One region of the Streptomyces sp. NPDC085460 genome, then DNA from elsewhere that is predicted to be linked to it. Evidence: riboswitches for the same ligand, from Rfam matches in the RefSeq annotation. Region 1 holds a riboswitch; each other region holds the start of a gene.
What was found. A riboswitch is a leader RNA that binds a small molecule or an ion and turns the genes downstream of it on or off. The one in region 1 is predicted to bind cobalamin.
Positions count from the first base shown of each region.

Region 1 (5,671 bases):
GCGGGCCGGGTCCTAGCGTTCGGGCGACCGGGGCGCCCTGCCGTCCCCGGCGGCCTCCGCCACCGCCGGAGCGGCGGGCGGAGGCGTCCCCTCCCCCGTACCCGACTCCGGTGGCCTCCGCCGCCGCAGTCCCGGGCGGAGGCCACCCCTCCCCCGTACCCGCCCCCTCCCCCGTACCCGAGGAGCCCATCCGTGACCGCACCGGTGATCGAACTGCGCGGGGTGACCCGCCGCTACGACGACGGGCCGCCCGCCCTGCACGACGTGTCGCTGACCGTGATGCCCGGCGAGGCCGTCGCGGTGCTCGGCCCCTCCGGCAGCGGCAAGTCGACGCTCCTCCACCTCATCGCCGGCCTGGACCGGCCCGACGCGGGGACCGTCACCGTCGACGGGGTGCGGGTGGACCGCCTGAGCGAGGCCGGGGCGGCGCTGCACCGGCGCGCGGGGGTCGGCATGGTCTTCCAGTTCTTCCACCTGCTCGACGATCTGACCGTCACCGAGAACGTCGTCCTGCCCGCACGCCTCGCGGGCACCGCGCGGCGCGCGGCCGAGGCGCGCGCCGCGGAACTCCTGGAGCGCCTCGGCATCGACCGGCACGCCCGCGCCCTGCCCAACCGCCTCTCCGGTGGCGAGCGCCAACGCGTCGCCGTCGCACGGGCGTTGATGAACCGCCCGGCGGTGCTCCTCGCCGACGAGCCGACCGGTGCGCTGGACTCGGCCGCCGGGGAGGACGTCGGCGCGCTGCTCGCCGCGCTCCACGCCGAGGGGCGGACCCTCGTCGTCGTCACCCACGATCCGGCGCTTGCCCGGTCCTGCGCGCACCGCACGGTGCGGATCACCGACGGCCGGATCACGGAGGACGGCCCGGCGCGCCTCCCTTCGCCGTCCGGCACCGCCGGGAGCCTTCCGTCCGCCGCCGGGGAGGTTCGGTGAGGGCGCTCGGCGGGGTGGTGCGCGCGGGGGTGCGCCGGCGGACGCAGTCGCTCCTGATCGGGCTCGCCGCGATGACGGCGGTGGCCGCCTCCGTCCTGGCCGGCTCCCTGATCGTGGTCTCCGGCGACCCCTTCCGCGACGCCTTCGCCCGGCAGAACGGGGCGCACCTGTCCGTGGAGTTCGACGCGGAGGCGGTGAGCGCCGGGCGGCTGGCGGGCTCCGGGGAGGCGGCGGGGGTGAGCGCGGCGGCGGGCCCGTTCCGCACGGCGACGGTCACCCCCCGCGCCGACGGGTCCGGTCCCGGGTGGCCGGTGACCGTGGCAGGGCGGCCCGATCCGGGCCGCGAGGTGGACGCGGTGGCGCTGCTCGACGGGCGGTGGGCCGCGGGCCCCGGGGAGATCGTGCTCTCCGCCGACGCCCCGCTGTTCCCGGTCCTGGGTCTGAAGGTCGGGTTCCCCGGGCGGTCCGGCGACACGACGCTGACGGTGGTCGGAGTGGCCCGCTCGGTCACCGGGACCGCCGACGCGTGGGTGGTCCCGGAGCAGATGCCGGCGCTCGCCCCGTCCGGCGGCGGGGGGTTCCAGATGCTGTACCGCTTCGCGGACGCGGGCACCGCCGAGGCCGTCGCCGCCGGCGGGAGGGCGGTGACGGCGGGGCTGCCGGCCGGGGCGGCCGCCGGCGAGCGGTCGTGGCTGACCGTCGCGGGGGACGCCGAGCGCGACACCGCCCTCTACGTGCCGTTCCTCATGGCGTTCGGCGCGCTCGGCCTGGTCATGTCGGTGCTCGTCGTCGGCCACGTCGTCGCGTCGGCGGTCGGCACGGGGACGCGCCGGATCGGCGTCCTGAAGGCCGTCGGCTGCACCCCGGCCCAGGTCGTCCGCGCGTACGTCGGCCAGGCGCTGGTGCCCGCCGCCGTCGGCACGGCCGTCGGCGTGCTCGCCGGTCATCTGCTCGCGGTGCCCGTCCTGGCCGAGGCCGAGGAGGTGTACGGCACTTCCTCGCTGGCCGTCGCGCCCTCGGTCGACCTGGCGGTGGTCACCGGGGTGCTCGGCCTGGTGGCGGCGACCGCGTGGGCGAGCGCCCGGCGGGCGGGCCGGCTGCGCACGGTCGACGCGCTCGCCGTCGGACGCGCCGCCCCGACGGGGCGCGGGGGGCGGGCGGCCCGCCTGGCCGGGCGCCTGCCGCTGCCGCAGCCGGTCGCCCTGGGCCTGATGCGCCCCTTCGCCCGGCCGCTCCGCGCGCTGGCCATGGGCACGGCGGTCCTGTTCGGCGCCGTCGCCGTCACGTTCACCGTGGGGATGAGCGCCTCGCTCGGCGAGGTGATGAAGGCCAAGACCCACGACGTGGCGGACGTCACCGTGCCCGAGCCCCGGCCGGCCCCCGGCCCTCCCGGCACCGGGGCCGCCCCCGGGCCGCCGCCGAAGGTCGATCCCGCGGCCGTCGGCGCGGCGGTCGCGGCGACCCCCGGCACCGGGCGGTACTACAGCGCCACGACGGTACGGGCGACGGTGTCCGGCCTGACCGGCCTCGTCGAGGTGGTCGCCTTCACCGGCGAGGCGTCCTGGGGCGGGTACACGATGGTGTCGGGCCGCTGGTTCGGCGCGCCCGGCGAGGCCGTCGTGCCGACCCCGTTCCTGACCGCCACCGGCACCCGCGTCGGCGACACCGTCACCCTGAGCGGGATGGCCGAGCCGGTCACGGTACGGATCGTCGGCGAGGTCCTCGACCCGCGCAACGACGGCATGCAGGTCTTCACCGACGTCGCGAGCGTCGCCCCCGCGCACCCCGACCCGACGCCGACCAGTCACCACATCGCGGTCGCCCCGGGCACCGACGTACCGGCCTACGTCGAGGCGCTGAACGCGCGTCTGGCGCCGCTGGGGGCCACCGCTCGGACCGGCGGGCTCCGCTCGGGCGGCGACATGGTCGTGACGCTCCGGGTGCTGGCGGCGCTCCTGACCCTGGTCCTCGTCGCCGTCGCCGCGCTCGGCGTCCTCAACGGCGTGCTGCTCGACACCCGGGAGCGCTTCCGGGAGATCGGCGTGCACAAGGCGCTCGGCATGACCCCCCGGCAGACCGTGGCGATGGTCCTCACGTCGGTCGCCGTGACCGGGACGGCCGCGGGTGCCCTGGGCGTACCGCTCGGGGTGGCGCTGCACGGCCGGGTCCTGCCGGCGATGGCCGACGGCGTGGGGCTGCGTCTGCCCGCCTCCGTCATCGACGTGTACGGCGCGGGCGAGCTCCTCCCGCTGGCCCTCGGCGGCCTGCTCATCGCCGCCCTGGGGGCCCTCCTCCCCGCCGCCCGGGCCGCCCGGACCCGTACGGCCACGGCGCTGCGCACGGAGTAGCCGGGGCGGGACAGGGGGAGGGTCCGCGCGGGCGGCGGCGGCGCGTACGCTGGCGGGTGCAGCTGGTTCGCCCCCGTCCTCCCCCTGGCCCGAACGGCATGGGGATCCCGTGACGGACGGCGTCGCAAGAGGGAACCCGGTGGGAATCCGGGACTGCCCCGCAGCGGTGAGCGGGAACGACCGCCGTCATACGCACTGGGTCCGGGGAGGACCTGGGAAGCGACGGCCAGTAGGGGTCCGCCGGGTGGAGATCCGGAGGGCGTGCCCGCGAGTCCGAAGACCTGCCCACTGTCCGCGCGCCGGCGACCCGTGCGCGCGGTGCCGCACCGCCGCGACTCGCGAAGGAGAGTTGACGTGGCCGATCGTGCCGTCTCCGCATCCCCCCGACCCGCCAAGACCCCGGACGACTCCCGGGTGGTGCTCGCCCACATCATGAGCGAGCACGACACCAACCTGTACGGCACCATCCACGGTGGCGTCATGATGAAGCTGATCGACGACGCCGCCGCGGCCGCCGCCGGGCGTCACGCCGACGGACCGGCGGTGACCGTGTCGGTCGACCGGATGACCTTCCTCGCCCCGGTCCGGGCCGGGGACCTGCTCAGCGTGGAGGCGGGTCTGGAACGGGCCGGGCGGACCTCGATGACCGTCGGCGTCCGCGTGACCGCCGAGCGCTGGAACAGTTCCGGCCCGGCCACGGAGGTCGCGACCGCCTTCCTCACCTTCGTCGCCATCGACGCCGAGGGTTCCCCCCGCCCGGTTCCCGCCCTGCACGTGGTGAACGCCGGCGTCTCCTGATCCCGGCGGGGACCGCGCTGGACGCGCCCGGTCGTCAGGACAGGCTGTCAGGACCGGTCGTCAGGACAGGCCGGGTTCGTCCGCGTCCGGCGCGGTCGTCGCCGCGCGTCGCCTGCGGTACGCCACGAGCCCGCACGCCCCGAGGAGGAGGACGGCCACCCCGGCCACGCCCAGCGCCGTGTGCCGGGCGAACAGCGCGCCCAGAGCGGCGAGCGCGCCGATCCCGACGGTGGCGTAGATCAGGGCCCAGGCCGCTCCGCCCACGAACAGCGCGGGAAGGTAGCGCGGCAGCGGCATGCGCATGGTGCCGGCGAGGAAGTTGGCGGCGGTCTGGAAGCCGACGGTCAGGAAGGAGACGGCCACGACGGGGGCGCCCCACCGCTGGATCGCGGTCTCGACGCGCTGGAACTTGGCGGAGGAGATCCGCTCGGCGAACCTGCTGCGGCGGGCGCCGGCGCCGGCGAGCCAGCCGACGGCGAAGGTCCCTCCGGCCCTGAGCAGGACGATCACGTAGAGAGTCGCGGCCGTCATCGCGATCTTACCCACGACGCCTCGTCCCGGTCAGTAGCCGCGCGCGTCCCGCCACCGTGGCCCCACGAAGGGCACCAGCCCGGTCTCCGCCTGTCACCTGCGCTCCGCCTCTGCCCGTCGCGTGCCCCGAGCCCCACCGTACCGGCACGCGAACCCGCCTCCACCACCGAGCGGAAGCCACCCGGCAAGGTCACCCTAACCGAACGCGCGTACGCCGGATCGGGCCCACCCGGACAGAGCCTGCCCCGCCCCCAGTGCTACCCACGCCGCCCACGCCTCACCCTCCCGCCCGGGCGGCCGCCGCGCGTGCGAGCGGAAAGGCGTCGACCCGCGTCCCGTGCGCCGTGGCGCAAAAGTGGCACCACTGCGATGCCACACGAAAACCCCAGCTCCACGCGGGTTCGACCCCACCCCAAGGGGCCGATTTCGGCCTGACGCGCCACGTGATGCCAAATCATGAAGACACTGGCGCCATCTATGTGCCATCATGGCACCACTGGCGGCACATTCCTCGGTGGTCCGAGTCGAGGGATGCGCACCTCGCGACGCTCGCCATGGAGAGGGGGGTCGGGCCATGCCGACAGCGCGGAGCCGACGGCAGGCGGCACCCGGCACCGCCACCGCCTTCACCCGTTTCGTGCTCTGCGGCGGCGGAGTGGGGGTGGCCGCCGGGTTCGCCGTGACGGCGCTGGGCGCCTGGATCCCCTGGGTGCTGGCCAACGCCCTGGTCACCGTGGTCTCCACGGTCCTCTCCACCGAACTGCACGCGCGCTTCACCTTCGGCACGGGCGGACGCGCGACACGGCGCCAGCACGCGCAGTCCGCCGGTTCGGCCGCGGCGGCGTATGTCGTGACCTGTCTGGCGATGTTCGTCCTGGAGCACCTGGCGGCGGCGCCCGACGCGATGCTCCGGCAGACCGTCTACCTGGCCGCCTCCGCACTGGCCGGCGTCGGACGCTTCGCCGTACTGCGCCTGCTCGTCTTCGCGCGCCACCGCTCGCGAGCCGCGACCCCCGCCCCCACTCCCCTTCGCCGCCCCTTGCGCGCCGTCACGGCGACCG
Region 1 covers NZ_JBITTO010000004.1:395,672-401,342, forward strand. The annotation lists gene ACIGHB_RS12870 (ABC transporter ATP-binding protein) at 193-933, shown strand; gene ACIGHB_RS12875 (ABC transporter permease) at 930-3,281, shown strand; cobalamin riboswitch at 3,408-3,564, shown strand; gene ACIGHB_RS12880 (acyl-CoA thioesterase) at 3,636-4,079, shown strand; gene ACIGHB_RS12885 (VTT domain-containing protein) at 4,140-4,625, opposite strand; gene ACIGHB_RS12890 (GtrA family protein) at 5,185-5,671, shown strand, end outside.

Region 2 (5,671 bases), on a different contig from region 1:
CGACCGGCTCGCCGCGGAGGACGCCCTGGCCCGCCTGGTCTTCACCGGCGACCTGGACGACCTCGCGGACCGCCGGCTCGTCATCGAGGCCGTGACGGAGGACGCCGACGCCAAGATCGCCGTCCTCGGCGCCCTCGACAAGATCGTCGCCGATCCGGAGGCGATCCTCGCGACCAACACCTCGTCCCTGCCCGTGATGCGGCTGGGCATGGCCACCGGCCGCGCGGACCGGGTCGTCGGCCTCCACTTCTTCAACCCGGTCCCCGTCCTGCCGCTGGTGGAGCTCGTCTCCTCCCTGCACACCTCGCCGCACACCGTGGCCACGGTGGAGGCGTTCGCCCGCGACACCCTGGGCAAGACACCGATCCACTCGCGGGACCGGGCCGGATTCGTCGTCAACGCCCTCCTGATCCCGTACGTGCTCTCCGCGATCCGCATGGCCGAGTCCGGCTTCGCCACCGCGGCGGACATCGACGCCGGGATGGAGCTGGGCTGCGCCCACCCGATGGGCCCCCTGAGGCTGGCCGACCTCATCGGCCTCGACACCGTCGCCGCCATCGCGGAGTCGCTGTACGAGGAATTCAAGGAACCCCTGTACGCCACACCCCCGCTCCTGTCGCGGATGGTGCAGGCGGGCCTGCTCGGCCGCAAGGCCGGCAGCGGGTTCCACACCTACGGCCGGGACCAGGGACCCCGGCGCCGCCCACCGGGCTGAGGGGCCCGGTGGCCTGTGGAGGAGAGGGTGCGGCGGAGCTGTCTCCGCCGCACCCTTTCGCGCTGCGGGGGAGCCGGCGCCGACCGGCTCCCCGAGCCGCCGGTGGCGGCCGGGAGCCGGGGCGCCCGTGCGGCCTCAGCCGTTGTCGGCCGGCAGGTCCTCGCGTACGGCGCGGGCGGCCGCGACGAGGTTCTCCAGGGAGGCGCGGGTCTCGGTCCAGCCGCGGGTCTTCAGGCCGCAGTCCGGGTTGACCCAGAGCCGCTCCGCGGGGATGGCCCGCAGCCCGGTGCGCAGCAGCCCCGCGACCTCCTCCGCGTCCGGGACGCGCGGGGAGTGGATGTCCCAGACGCCGGGCCCGGCCTCGCGGGGGTAGCCGTGGGCGGCGAGTTCACGGGCGACCTGCATGTGCGACCGGGTGGCCTCCAGGCTGATGACGTCGGCGTCGAGGTCGTCGATGGCCTGGACGATGTCGCCGAACTCGGCGTAGCACATGTGGGTGTGGATCTGGGTGTCCGGCCGGACCCCGCCGGTGGTGAGCCGGAACGACTCGGTCGCCCAGGCGAGGTACCCGGGGTGGTCGGCGGCCCGCAGGGGAAGCGTCTCGCGCAGGGCGGGCTCGTCGACCTGGATGACCGAAGTGCCCGCGGCCTCCAGGTCGTTCACCTCGTCGCGCAGGGCGAGGGCGACCTGGCGGGCGGTGTCGCCGAGCGGCTGGTCGTCGCGGACGAAGGACCAGGCCAGCATGGTGACCGGGCCGGTCAGCATGCCCTTGACCGGCTTGGCGGTCTGCGCCTGGGCGTAGGTGGTCCAGCGGACCGTCATCGGCTCGGGGCGCGAGATGTCGCCGGCCAGGACCGGCGGCCGGACGTAGCGGGTGCCGTACGACTGCACCCAGCCGTGCTGGGTGGCCACGTAGCCGTCCAGCTGCTCGGCGAAGTACTGCACCATGTCGTTGCGTTCGGGCTCGCCGTGGACCAGGACGTCGATCCCGGTCTTCTCCTGGAAGGAGAGGACCTCGCGGATCTCGTCCCTGACGCGCTCCTCGTACGACGCGGTGTCGATCCGGCCGGCGCGCAGGTCGGCGCGGGCGACGCGGAGCTCGTCGGTCTGGGGGAAGGAGCCGATGGTGGTGGTCGGCAGCAGCGGCAGGCCGAGATGCGCGCGCTGGGCGGCGGCGCGCTCGGCGTACGGCTGGGAGCGCCGGCCGTCCGTGTCGGTGACGGCCTCGACCCGGGCGCGTACGGCCGGGACGCGGGTGATCGGGGACTCGGCCCGGGAGGCGAGATCGGCCCGGTTGGCGGCCAGTTCGGCGGCGATGGCGTCGGTGCCCTGGGCGAGGCCGCGTGCGAGGGTGGCGATCTCCGCGGTCTTCTGCCGGGCGAAGGCGAGCCAGCGCCGGACCTGGGGGTCGATGTCGTTCTCGGCGGTCGCGTCGAGCGGGACGTGCAGGAGCGAGCAGGACGCCGCCACGTCGACGCGGTCGGCGAGACCGAGCAGGGTGGCGAGGGTGGCCAGGGACTTCTGGTAGTCGTTGATCCAGATGTTGCGGCCGTTGACGATGCCCGCGACCAGGCGCTTGCCAGGCAGTCCGCCGACCGCGGCGAGGTCGTCGAGGTTGGCGGCGGCGCGCTCGGTGAAGTCGAGGGCGAGGCCCTCCACGGGGGCTGAGGCGAGCACCTGGAGCGCGTCGCCGAGCCGGTCGAAGTAGGAGGCGACGAGCAGCTTGGGCCGGTCGGTGAGCGTGCCGAGATCGCGGTAGGCGCGGGCGGCGGCGTTCAGCTCGGCCGGAGTGCGGTCCTGGACGAGGGCGGGCTCGTCCAGCTGAACCCACTCGGCGCCCGCCGCGCGCAGGTCGGCGAGGACCTCGGCGTAGACGGGCAGCAGCCGGTCCAGGAGGGTCAGCGGGTCGAAGCCGGCGGCGACGCCGGGCGCGGGCTTGGCCAGCAGGAGGTAGGTGACCGGGCCGACGAGCACCGGGCGCGCCGCGTGCCCCAGGGCCAGGGCCTCCTTCAGCTCGGCGACCTGCCGGGAGGAGTCGGCGGTGAAGACGGTGTCGGGGCCGAGTTCGGGGACGAGGTAGTGGTAGTTGGTGTCGAACCACTTCGTCATCTCCAGGGGCGCCACGTCCTGCGTGCCCCGGGCCATGGCGAAGTAGCCGTCCAGGGCGTCGGCGGCCACGGCCTCCCGGTGCCGGGCGGGGATGGCGCCGACCATGACGCTGGTGTCCAGGACGTGGTCGTAGGACGAGAAGTCGCCGGTGGGCACCTCGGTGATGCCGGCGTCGGCCAGCTGCCGCCAGTTCGACCTGCGCAGCTCGGCGGCGGTGGCCCGGAGGGCGTCGGCGGTGACGCGGCCCTTCCAGTACCCCTCGATCGCCCTCTTCAGCTCACGGTTCGGACCCTGGCGGGGGTAGCCGTACACGGTGGCTCGAACTGCCGCGGTCGCGGGCTTCGCTGTCACGGAACTCTCCTTCGCGAGTTTGTGTCCGGAACATCCCGGCGGGGGACGCGGACGCGAAGGAATACGACGGAACGCGCGGCTCACGCCGCGGTGGAACACCGCACGTGCCGCTCGCCGTGTACGCCGACCCGCCCACGAGGTCACCGGAATGGCCGTGCGCGGAGTACGTCCGCGTACGGGCAACGGGCAGGTCTTCGGACTCGCGGGCACACCGGCCTCTGACGAGGCAGGCACCTACTGGCCGTCGCTTCCCAGGACCGTTCTCCGGTCCCAGTGCGTATGACGGCGGTCGTTCCCGCTCACCGCTGCGGGGCAGTCCCGGATTCCCACCGGGTTCCCTCTTACGACGTTCCCGCCTGGATGACGGGACGAACCAGCTGCGGACGCCACCCTAGCCGCGCACGAGCCCAGCGGTGACGAGATCCCACCATGCGGACGTCACCATGAGAACCGTCCCGGACCCGCACCACGTGGAGAGGGACCTCGCGGCACAGGCGCTGGTGATCCGGCTGGGTTCCGGCCGGCGGTTCACCGCCTACGCCGACGTCGAGCTGATCGACGCGCTCACGAAGGACCGGCCCGGCGCGCGTCGGTTCGTCGTCAACACCCTCGGGCCGCCGGCCGAAGTCGGCACAGCCCTGCGGCAGGCACGGCATCTCCGTACCGCAGTCGGAAAGGGAATCGTCAGCTCAGCAGCGCTCGGAGCCTGCGCCGGTCGGGCTTTCCCACGGACGTGTGGGGGATGTCGGCCAGCAGGTGGACCACGGTCGGTGCGTACTGGTCGCCTTTGCGGGCGGTGACGAAGGCATGGATCTCGTCGTGGGTGATGTCGTGGTCCCGGGCGGGCACCACGGCGGCGTGCACGTGCTCGGTCGCATCCTGGTCGGGCACGCTGAAGACGGCGCACTGGGCGACGGCCGGATGGGTCAGGAGCACCGCTTCGACCTCGCTCGGGTAGATGCCCCCGCCCGCCACCTTGATCATGTCGTTGCACCGGTCGACGAGGAAGAGATAACCGCTCTCGTCGAGGTATCCGACGTCGCCGGTCCGCACCCAGCCGTCCCGCATGACCTCCGCCGTGAGCTCCGGCTGCTTCCAGTAGCCGGACATCATCCCCGGGGAGCGGGCGACGATCTCCCCCTGCGTCCCCGCGGGTACGGGTTCACCGCGCTCGTCGCGGATGGTGAGCTCGACGCCGGCCATGGGTCGACCGACGGTGATCTGACCGTGGCGCCCGACCACCCTGTGTTCCTCAGGGCTCACCTCGGTGAGTCCGAGGGTTTCGCTCTGCCCGTACCAGCTGTGGAGCACGGGCCCGAAGACCTCCTCCGCCTGTCGCAGTCTCGCCGGTGCGGCCGGACTGCCCCCGTAGGTGATCCGTTCGACGCAGGACACGTCGGTCGTAGGGAGGGCGGGATGGTCGAGCAACCGGTTCAGGAGGGGTGGCAGGAGCCACGTGTGGGTGATGCGCTCGCGCTCGATCGCGGAGAGGACGGCGCCGGGTTCGAACGCGTGCTGCATCACCACCGCTCCGCCCTGAAGCAGCGTCAGGTCGGCGCAGAGCCCGGCGACATGGGAGAGGGGGGTGCAGGCGAGGAAGCGGGGTGGGTCGCCCGCGTCGACCCGGAGGTTCGTCAGACAGCTGCGGTACTGGCCGTGCGTCACCTGGATGGCCTTCGGAACGCCCGTGGTACCGCTGGTGTGGCGGATGCACCAGTCGTCCTCGGGGCCGGCCCCCATGAAGAGGGGCACTGGAGCCAGACGGCTGCTTTCGGCGATGATGTCGGCGAGGTCCCGGCCGCGTGGCCCCGGACCGAGCGTCGCCACGGCCGATGCGGGCACGAGGGACAGGAGCCGCTCCATGTCCGCGTGACGGACTGAGTCCACGAGCAGGAGTCGGGGTTCGACACTGTGGACGATGTGCGCGAGGGAGTCGGGCGGCAGCATGTCGTAGAGGTAGACCAGACGGGCGCCGGCCAGGGTGGCGGCGTGGCGTGCGGCCAGCGCTTCCGCGCTGTTGCCGGTGAGGAGCGCGACGGTCGAGCCCGGACCGATACCGCGTACGGCCAGGGAACGGGCCAGTCGGATGGTCGTCTCCCGGAGTTCGGCCGCGGAGACGGGCATGCGGTCCGCGGTGATCACCACGGGGCGATCGGGATGCTCGCCCAGCACGTCGAGGAGCGTCTCGGCGTAGCTGACGAAGCGGGTGCCGTCGGGCGATGCCGTGTCCCAGGTCGCGGACATGTCCTGCTCCCGTGTGTCGGTGAAGCGGTCGTGGCTCCGGCGGGGGCCGGAGGCCGCACGCTGGCAACGAATCGGGACGGTGTCCGTGGCGGTTCGTGCCGCTGCCACATGCGCCCAGGCCGTGACCCGATCGTGTGGTGGTGGGCAGCGGACAAGATCCATCAAGTGGGTGACTCGTTGATCGCGGTAAGCGTTTCCCGTCTTTGGAGCCTTCTCGTATGCCTGTTGACCAGGTGCATCGTTTCGCCTTCT
Region 2 covers NZ_JBITTO010000001.1:679,237-684,907, forward strand. The annotation lists gene ACIGHB_RS02920 (3-hydroxybutyryl-CoA dehydrogenase) at 1-715, shown strand, start outside; gene metE (5-methyltetrahydropteroyltriglutamate--homocysteine S-methyltransferase) at 851-3,175, opposite strand; cobalamin riboswitch at 3,343-3,568, opposite strand; gene ACIGHB_RS02930 (AMP-binding protein) at 3,860-5,419, opposite strand; gene ACIGHB_RS02935 (alpha/beta fold hydrolase) at 5,638-5,671, shown strand, end outside.
Region 2: another riboswitch for cobalamin. It lies ahead of metE (5-methyltetrahydropteroyltriglutamate--homocysteine S-methyltransferase); the one in region 1 lies ahead of ACIGHB_RS12880 (acyl-CoA thioesterase).

Region 3 (5,671 bases), on a different contig from region 1:
CAACTTCCAGCTGCTCGGCGGCATCTGGATCCTCCAGACCTTCCCGGCCCTGGTCGGCGGCCTCTTCACCCGCTGGTTCCACCGCTGGGCCCTGATCGCCGGCTGGGCGGTCGGCATGATCTACGGCACCGCCGCCGCGTACGGCGTCGCCAGCCCGACCCAGAAGCACTTCGGCGGTTCCTCGGCGGAGATCCCGGGCATCGGCGAGATCGGCTACATCGGCCTCACCGCCTTCGTCCTCAACCTCGTCGTCACCGTGGTCCTCACCTTCGTCCTGCGGGCCGCCAAGGCGCCCGAGGGCGTCGACGAGACCTCCCCGTCGGACTACACGGCCGACGCCGGCGACGCCGGGGTCAGCACGGAGCTCCCGAAGGTCGGCGCCTCCACCCACTGAGCCGCCCACACGCACACCGAGAGGGGCCCGGGGAGAAACCCGGGCCCCTCTCGCGTGGCCGCGCGGCAGACTGAGGCCCATGGACTTCACGATCAGGGCGGTACGGCCCGAGGAGTACGAGGAACTCGGTGACCTCACCGGACTCACCTATCTGAACGACGGGCTGCTGCTGTACGGCGAGGACGACTTCTACCTGAACGTGCTCCGCGACACGGCCCGGCGGGCGCGCGAGAGCGAGGTACTGGTCGCCGCCGACGCCGAGGACGGGATCATCGGCGGGGTGACCTTCGCCCCCGGCGGCACCGCCTGGGCGGACATCGCCGTCCCCGGAGAGGCCGAGTTCCGGATGCTCGTCGTCGCGCCGGCGGCCCGCGGCAGAGGCGTCGGGGAGGCGCTCGTCCGCGCCTGCCTGGACCGGGCACGGGCCCTGCCCGGCTGCGCCAGGCTCGTCCTCTCCACCGACGCCAAGATGGTCTCCGCCCACCGGATATACGAGCGGATGGGCTTCGTCCGCACGCCGGAACGGGACTGGCAGCCCATCCCCGAACACTCTCTGCGAACCTACGCCCTGGAGCTGTAGTCCACGGACCGACACAACATGTGGGGGGTTCCGAGATCGGCGCCCCCCACATGTATGCTCGTCCTCGCTGTCGTCGCAGGGGAATCCGGTGCGAATCCGGAACTGTCCCGCAACGGTGTACTTCGTGTGCCCTTGTCCACGGAGCGAGTCCGAACACCTGCCGGCAGTGCACCTGGTACGACCGTTCCGGGTGCCGATGACGTCCGGGCCTCGCGGAATGGGCCGGTGGACACGGGCGCGTACGGGTGCCCGTCCGCCCCTCCCCCGCCGTGGCCCCGGGCCGAGCGAGGGAGAGCCCCCACGTGACCATCGCGCCTGCGGGTCCGTCAGCCACCGAGGCCGCCGCGATCGAGAGTGACGGCCCCGGGACCGTGCTGCTGCGGACCCTGACCGACCTCACCGCCGACCTCACCGACACCGACCCCGGCCGGGTCGCCGCCGCCGCGCTGCGCGGCCGGCACGCCGGTTCGGACGAGGCGGAGCTGCGCGAACTGGCCACCGAGGCCGCCGCCGGACTCATCTCCGAGGACCCCGCCTACTCCCGGCTCGCCGCCCGGCTGCTCACCCTCACCATCGCCGAGGAGGCGGCCACGCAGGGCGCCGTCTGCTTCTCCGCCTCCGTCGCCACCGGTCACCGCGAGGGCCTGATCGCCGACCGCACCGCCGCCTTCGTCGCGCTGCACGCGGACCGCATGGACGCGCTGATCGACCTCGCCGGCGACGACCGCTTCGGCTACTTCGGCCTGCGGACGCTCTACTCCCGCTACCTGCTGCGCCACCCGATCACCCGCAAGGTGATCGAGACCCCGCAGCACTTCATGCTCCGGGTCGCGGCCGGCCTCGCCGAGGACGACTCGCTCCGCGCGCTGGACGAGGTGGCGGCGCTGTACCGGCTGATGAGCCGGCTCGACTACCTGCCCTCCTCCCCCACGCTCTTCAACTCCGGCACCCGCCACCCCCAGATGTCCTCCTGCTACCTCCTGGACTCCCCGCAGGACGAGCTGGACTCGATCTACGACCGCTACCACCAGGTCGCGCGCCTGTCGAAGCACGCCGGCGGCATCGGCCTGTCCTACTCCCGGATCCGCTCGCGCGGCTCCCTGATCCGGGGCACCAACGGGCACTCCAACGGCATCGTGCCGTTCCTGAAGACGCTCGACGCCTCCGTGGCGGCGGTCAACCAGGGCGGCCGCCGCAAGGGCGCCGCCGCGGTCTACCTGGAGACCTGGCACGCGGACATCGAGGAGTTCCTGGAGCTCCGCGACAACACCGGCGAGGACGCCCGCCGCACCCACAACCTGAACCTCGCCCACTGGATCCCGGACGAGTTCATGCGCCGGGTGAACGCGGACGCCGAGTGGTCGCTCTTCTCCCCCGCCGACGTGCCCGAGCTCGTCGACCTGTGGGGCGAGGAGTTCGACGCCGCCTACCGCGCCGCCGAGGCGAAGGGCCTGGCCCGCCGGACCATGCCGGCCCGCGACCTGTACGGCCGGATGATGCGGACCCTGGCCCAGACCGGCAACGGCTGGATGACCTTCAAGGACGCCTCGAACCGTACGGCCAACCAGACCGCCGAGCCCGGCACGGTCGTCCACTCCTCCAACCTCTGCACCGAGATCATCGAGGTCACGAACGACGGCGAGACGGCCGTCTGCAACCTCGGCTCGGTCAACCTCGGCGCCTTCGTGTCCGGCGGCACCATCGACTGGGAGCGGCTCGACGAGACCGTCCGCACCGCGGTCACCTTCCTCGACCGGGTCGTCGACATCAACTTCTACCCGACCGAGCAGGCCGGGAACTCCAACGCCCGCTGGCGCCCGGTCGGCCTGGGCGCGATGGGCCTCCAGGACGTCTTCTTCAAGCTGCGGCTGCCCTTCGACTCCCCCGAGGCCCGCGCCCTGTCCACCCGGATCGCCGAGCGGATCATGCTCGCCGCGTACGAGGCGTCCGCCGACCTCGCCGAGCGCAACGGCCCCCTGCCGGCCTGGGAGAAGACCCGTACCGCCCAGGGCGTGCTCCACCCCGACCACTACGGCGTCGAGCTCACCTGGCCCGAGCGCTGGGCCGCGCTGCGCGAGCGGATCGCGACGACCGGCATGCGCAACAGCCTGCTGCTCGCCATCGCCCCGACGGCGACGATCGCCTCCATCGCCGGCGTCTACGAGTGCATCGAGCCGCAGGTCTCCAACCTGTTCAAGCGCGAGACGCTCTCCGGCGAGTTCCTCCAGGTCAACTCGTACCTCGTCGACGAGCTGAAGGCGCTCGGCGTGTGGGACGCGCAGACCCGCGAGGCGCTGCGCGAGGCCAACGGCTCGGTCGCCGGCTTCACCTGGATCCCGGCCGAAGTCCGCGACCTGTACCGCACGGCCTGGGAGATCCCGCAGCGCGGCCTCATCGACATGGCGGCGGACCGGACCCCGTTCCTGGACCAGTCGCAGTCGCTGAACCTCTTCATGGAGACGCCGACCATCGGCAAGCTGTCGTCGATGTACGCGTACGCCTGGAAGCGGGGCCTGAAGACGACGTACTACCTGCGCTCCCGCCCGGCGACCCGGATCGCCCGCGCCGCCCAGGCGTCCGCGACCGCCGCCGCCCCCATCCCCGTCCAGCAGGTCGCCGACCCCGACGCGGTCGCCTGCTCCCTTGAGAACCCCGAGTCCTGCGAGGCCTGCCAGTAATGACCACCGAGAACAAGAACCTCCTGGACCCGGGCTTCGAGCTGACCCTCCGCCCGATGCGCTACCCCGACTTCTACGAGCGCTACCGGGACGCCATCAAGAACACCTGGACCGTCGAGGAGGTCGACCTCCACTCGGACGTCGCCGACCTCGCCAAGCTCACCCCGGGCGAGCAGCACATGATCGGCCGCCTCGTCGCGTTCTTCGCGACGGGCGACTCGATCGTGGCGAACAACCTGGTCCTGACGCTGTACAAGCACATCAACTCCCCCGAGGCGCGGCTCTACCTCTCGCGCCAGCTCTTCGAGGAGGCCGTGCACGTCCAGTTCTACCTGACCCTCCTGGACACCTACCTGCCCGACCCGGACGACCGCGCGGCGGCCTTCGACGCCGTCGAGAACATCCCCTCCATCCGCGAGAAGGCGCAGTTCTGCTTCAAGTGGATGGACTCGGTCGAGAAGATCGACCAGCTGGAGACGGCCGCCGACCGCCGCCGCTTCCTGCTCAACCTGATCTGCTTCGCCGCCTGCATCGAGGGCCTGTTCTTCTACGGCGCCTTCGCGTACGTCTACTGGTTCCGCTCCCGCGGCCTGCTGCACGGCCTGGCGACCGGCACCAACTGGGTGTTCCGCGACGAGACCATGCACATGAACTTCGCCTTCGAGGTCGTGGACACGGTCCGCAAGGAGGAGCCGGAGCTCTTCGACGACGCCCTCCAGCAGCAGGTCACCGACATGCTGAGGGAGGCCGTCGAGGCCGAGCTCCAGTTCGGCCGCGACCTCTGCGGCGACGGCCTGCCCGGCATGAACACCGAGTCCATGCGCGAGTACCTCCAGTGCGTCGCCGACCAGCGCCTGGTCCGCCTCGGCTTCCCGCCGGTGTACGGCTCCGAGAACCCCTTCGCCTTCATGGAGCTCCAGGGCGTCCAGGAGCTCACCAACTTCTTCGAGCGCCGCCCCTCCGCCTACCAGGTGGCGGTCGAGGGCTCGGTCGACCTCGACGAGGACTTCTAGTCCGCCGGGACGGTCCTTCCGGATACGCGAGAGGGCCCCGCACTCCACGAGTGCGGGGCCCTCTCGCGTAGCTGCCGCCGGTCAGTCGTTGGCGACGACCGGGTAGCGGGGGGTGCCCTCTTCCATCTGGCGCAGGGCGTCCTTGCGGTCGCGCTTGGACAGCTTGTCGATGTAGAGGAAGCCGTAGAGGTGGTCCGTCTCGTGCTGGAGGGCGCGGGCGAAGTAGCCCGTGCCGCGGACCTTGATGGGGTTGCCGAGGAGGTCCTGGCCGTGGACCTCGGCGAAGTCGGGGCGGGCCAGGGCGGCGTAGGCGGTGGGGACCGAGAGGCAGCCCTCGTTGGAGTCGTCGAGGTGGCGGCGGTCGGCCGGGAGCTCCTGGAGCACCGGGTTGATCACGTGGCCGGTGTGGCGGACGCCCTCGTCGTCGGGGCAGTCGTAGACGAAGACCTTGAGGCCGACGCCGATCTGGTTGGCGGCGAGGCCGACGCCCTCCGCCGTCTTCTGGCTGGCGAACATGTCGTCGACCAGGGCGGCCAGTTCGGGGCCGAACTCGGTGACGTCCTCGCACTCGTGGTGCAGCACCGGGTTGCCGACGACCGTGATGGGCCGGGAGGTGCCCCGCTCGCGGTGGGCGAGCTCGCGCTCCTCACACCTGTCCGTGTCCACGATGTAGCCGTCGTCGTCCAGGGCGTAGCCCGTGAAGATCTGCTCGCCCGTCTCCTGCTGCGCCATGTGCCGCCGCGCCTTCCTGAAAACCCGAATCCGTCGGGGACAGCCTACGGGGCCGGGGCGGAAGGCTCAGCAGACCTCTTCGAGATCGCGCCACTCCCGGCTGTCGGGGCTGTCGGCCACCCAGCCGTCGAGGAGGCCGCGGACCAGGTCGGCGGGGGCGGCGATGCCGCACTCGCGCTCGGGGACCCACAGCTCGCCGGGCGAGCGGTGGCCGAGCGGGCCGGGGTGGCCGGGCTCGCTGTGGTCGTGCGGGTCGACGTGGTCGCCCTCGCCC
Region 3 covers NZ_JBITTO010000006.1:75,819-81,489, reverse strand. The annotation lists gene mctP (monocarboxylate uptake permease MctP) at 1-394, shown strand, start outside; gene ACIGHB_RS16765 (GNAT family N-acetyltransferase) at 474-974, shown strand; cobalamin riboswitch at 1,016-1,154, shown strand; gene ACIGHB_RS16760 (ribonucleoside-diphosphate reductase subunit alpha) at 1,277-3,652, shown strand; gene ACIGHB_RS16755 (ribonucleotide-diphosphate reductase subunit beta) at 3,652-4,665, shown strand; gene def (peptide deformylase) at 4,747-5,397, opposite strand; gene ACIGHB_RS16745 (hypothetical protein) at 5,464-5,671, opposite strand, start outside.
Region 3: another riboswitch for cobalamin. It lies ahead of ACIGHB_RS16760 (ribonucleoside-diphosphate reductase subunit alpha); the one in region 1 lies ahead of ACIGHB_RS12880 (acyl-CoA thioesterase).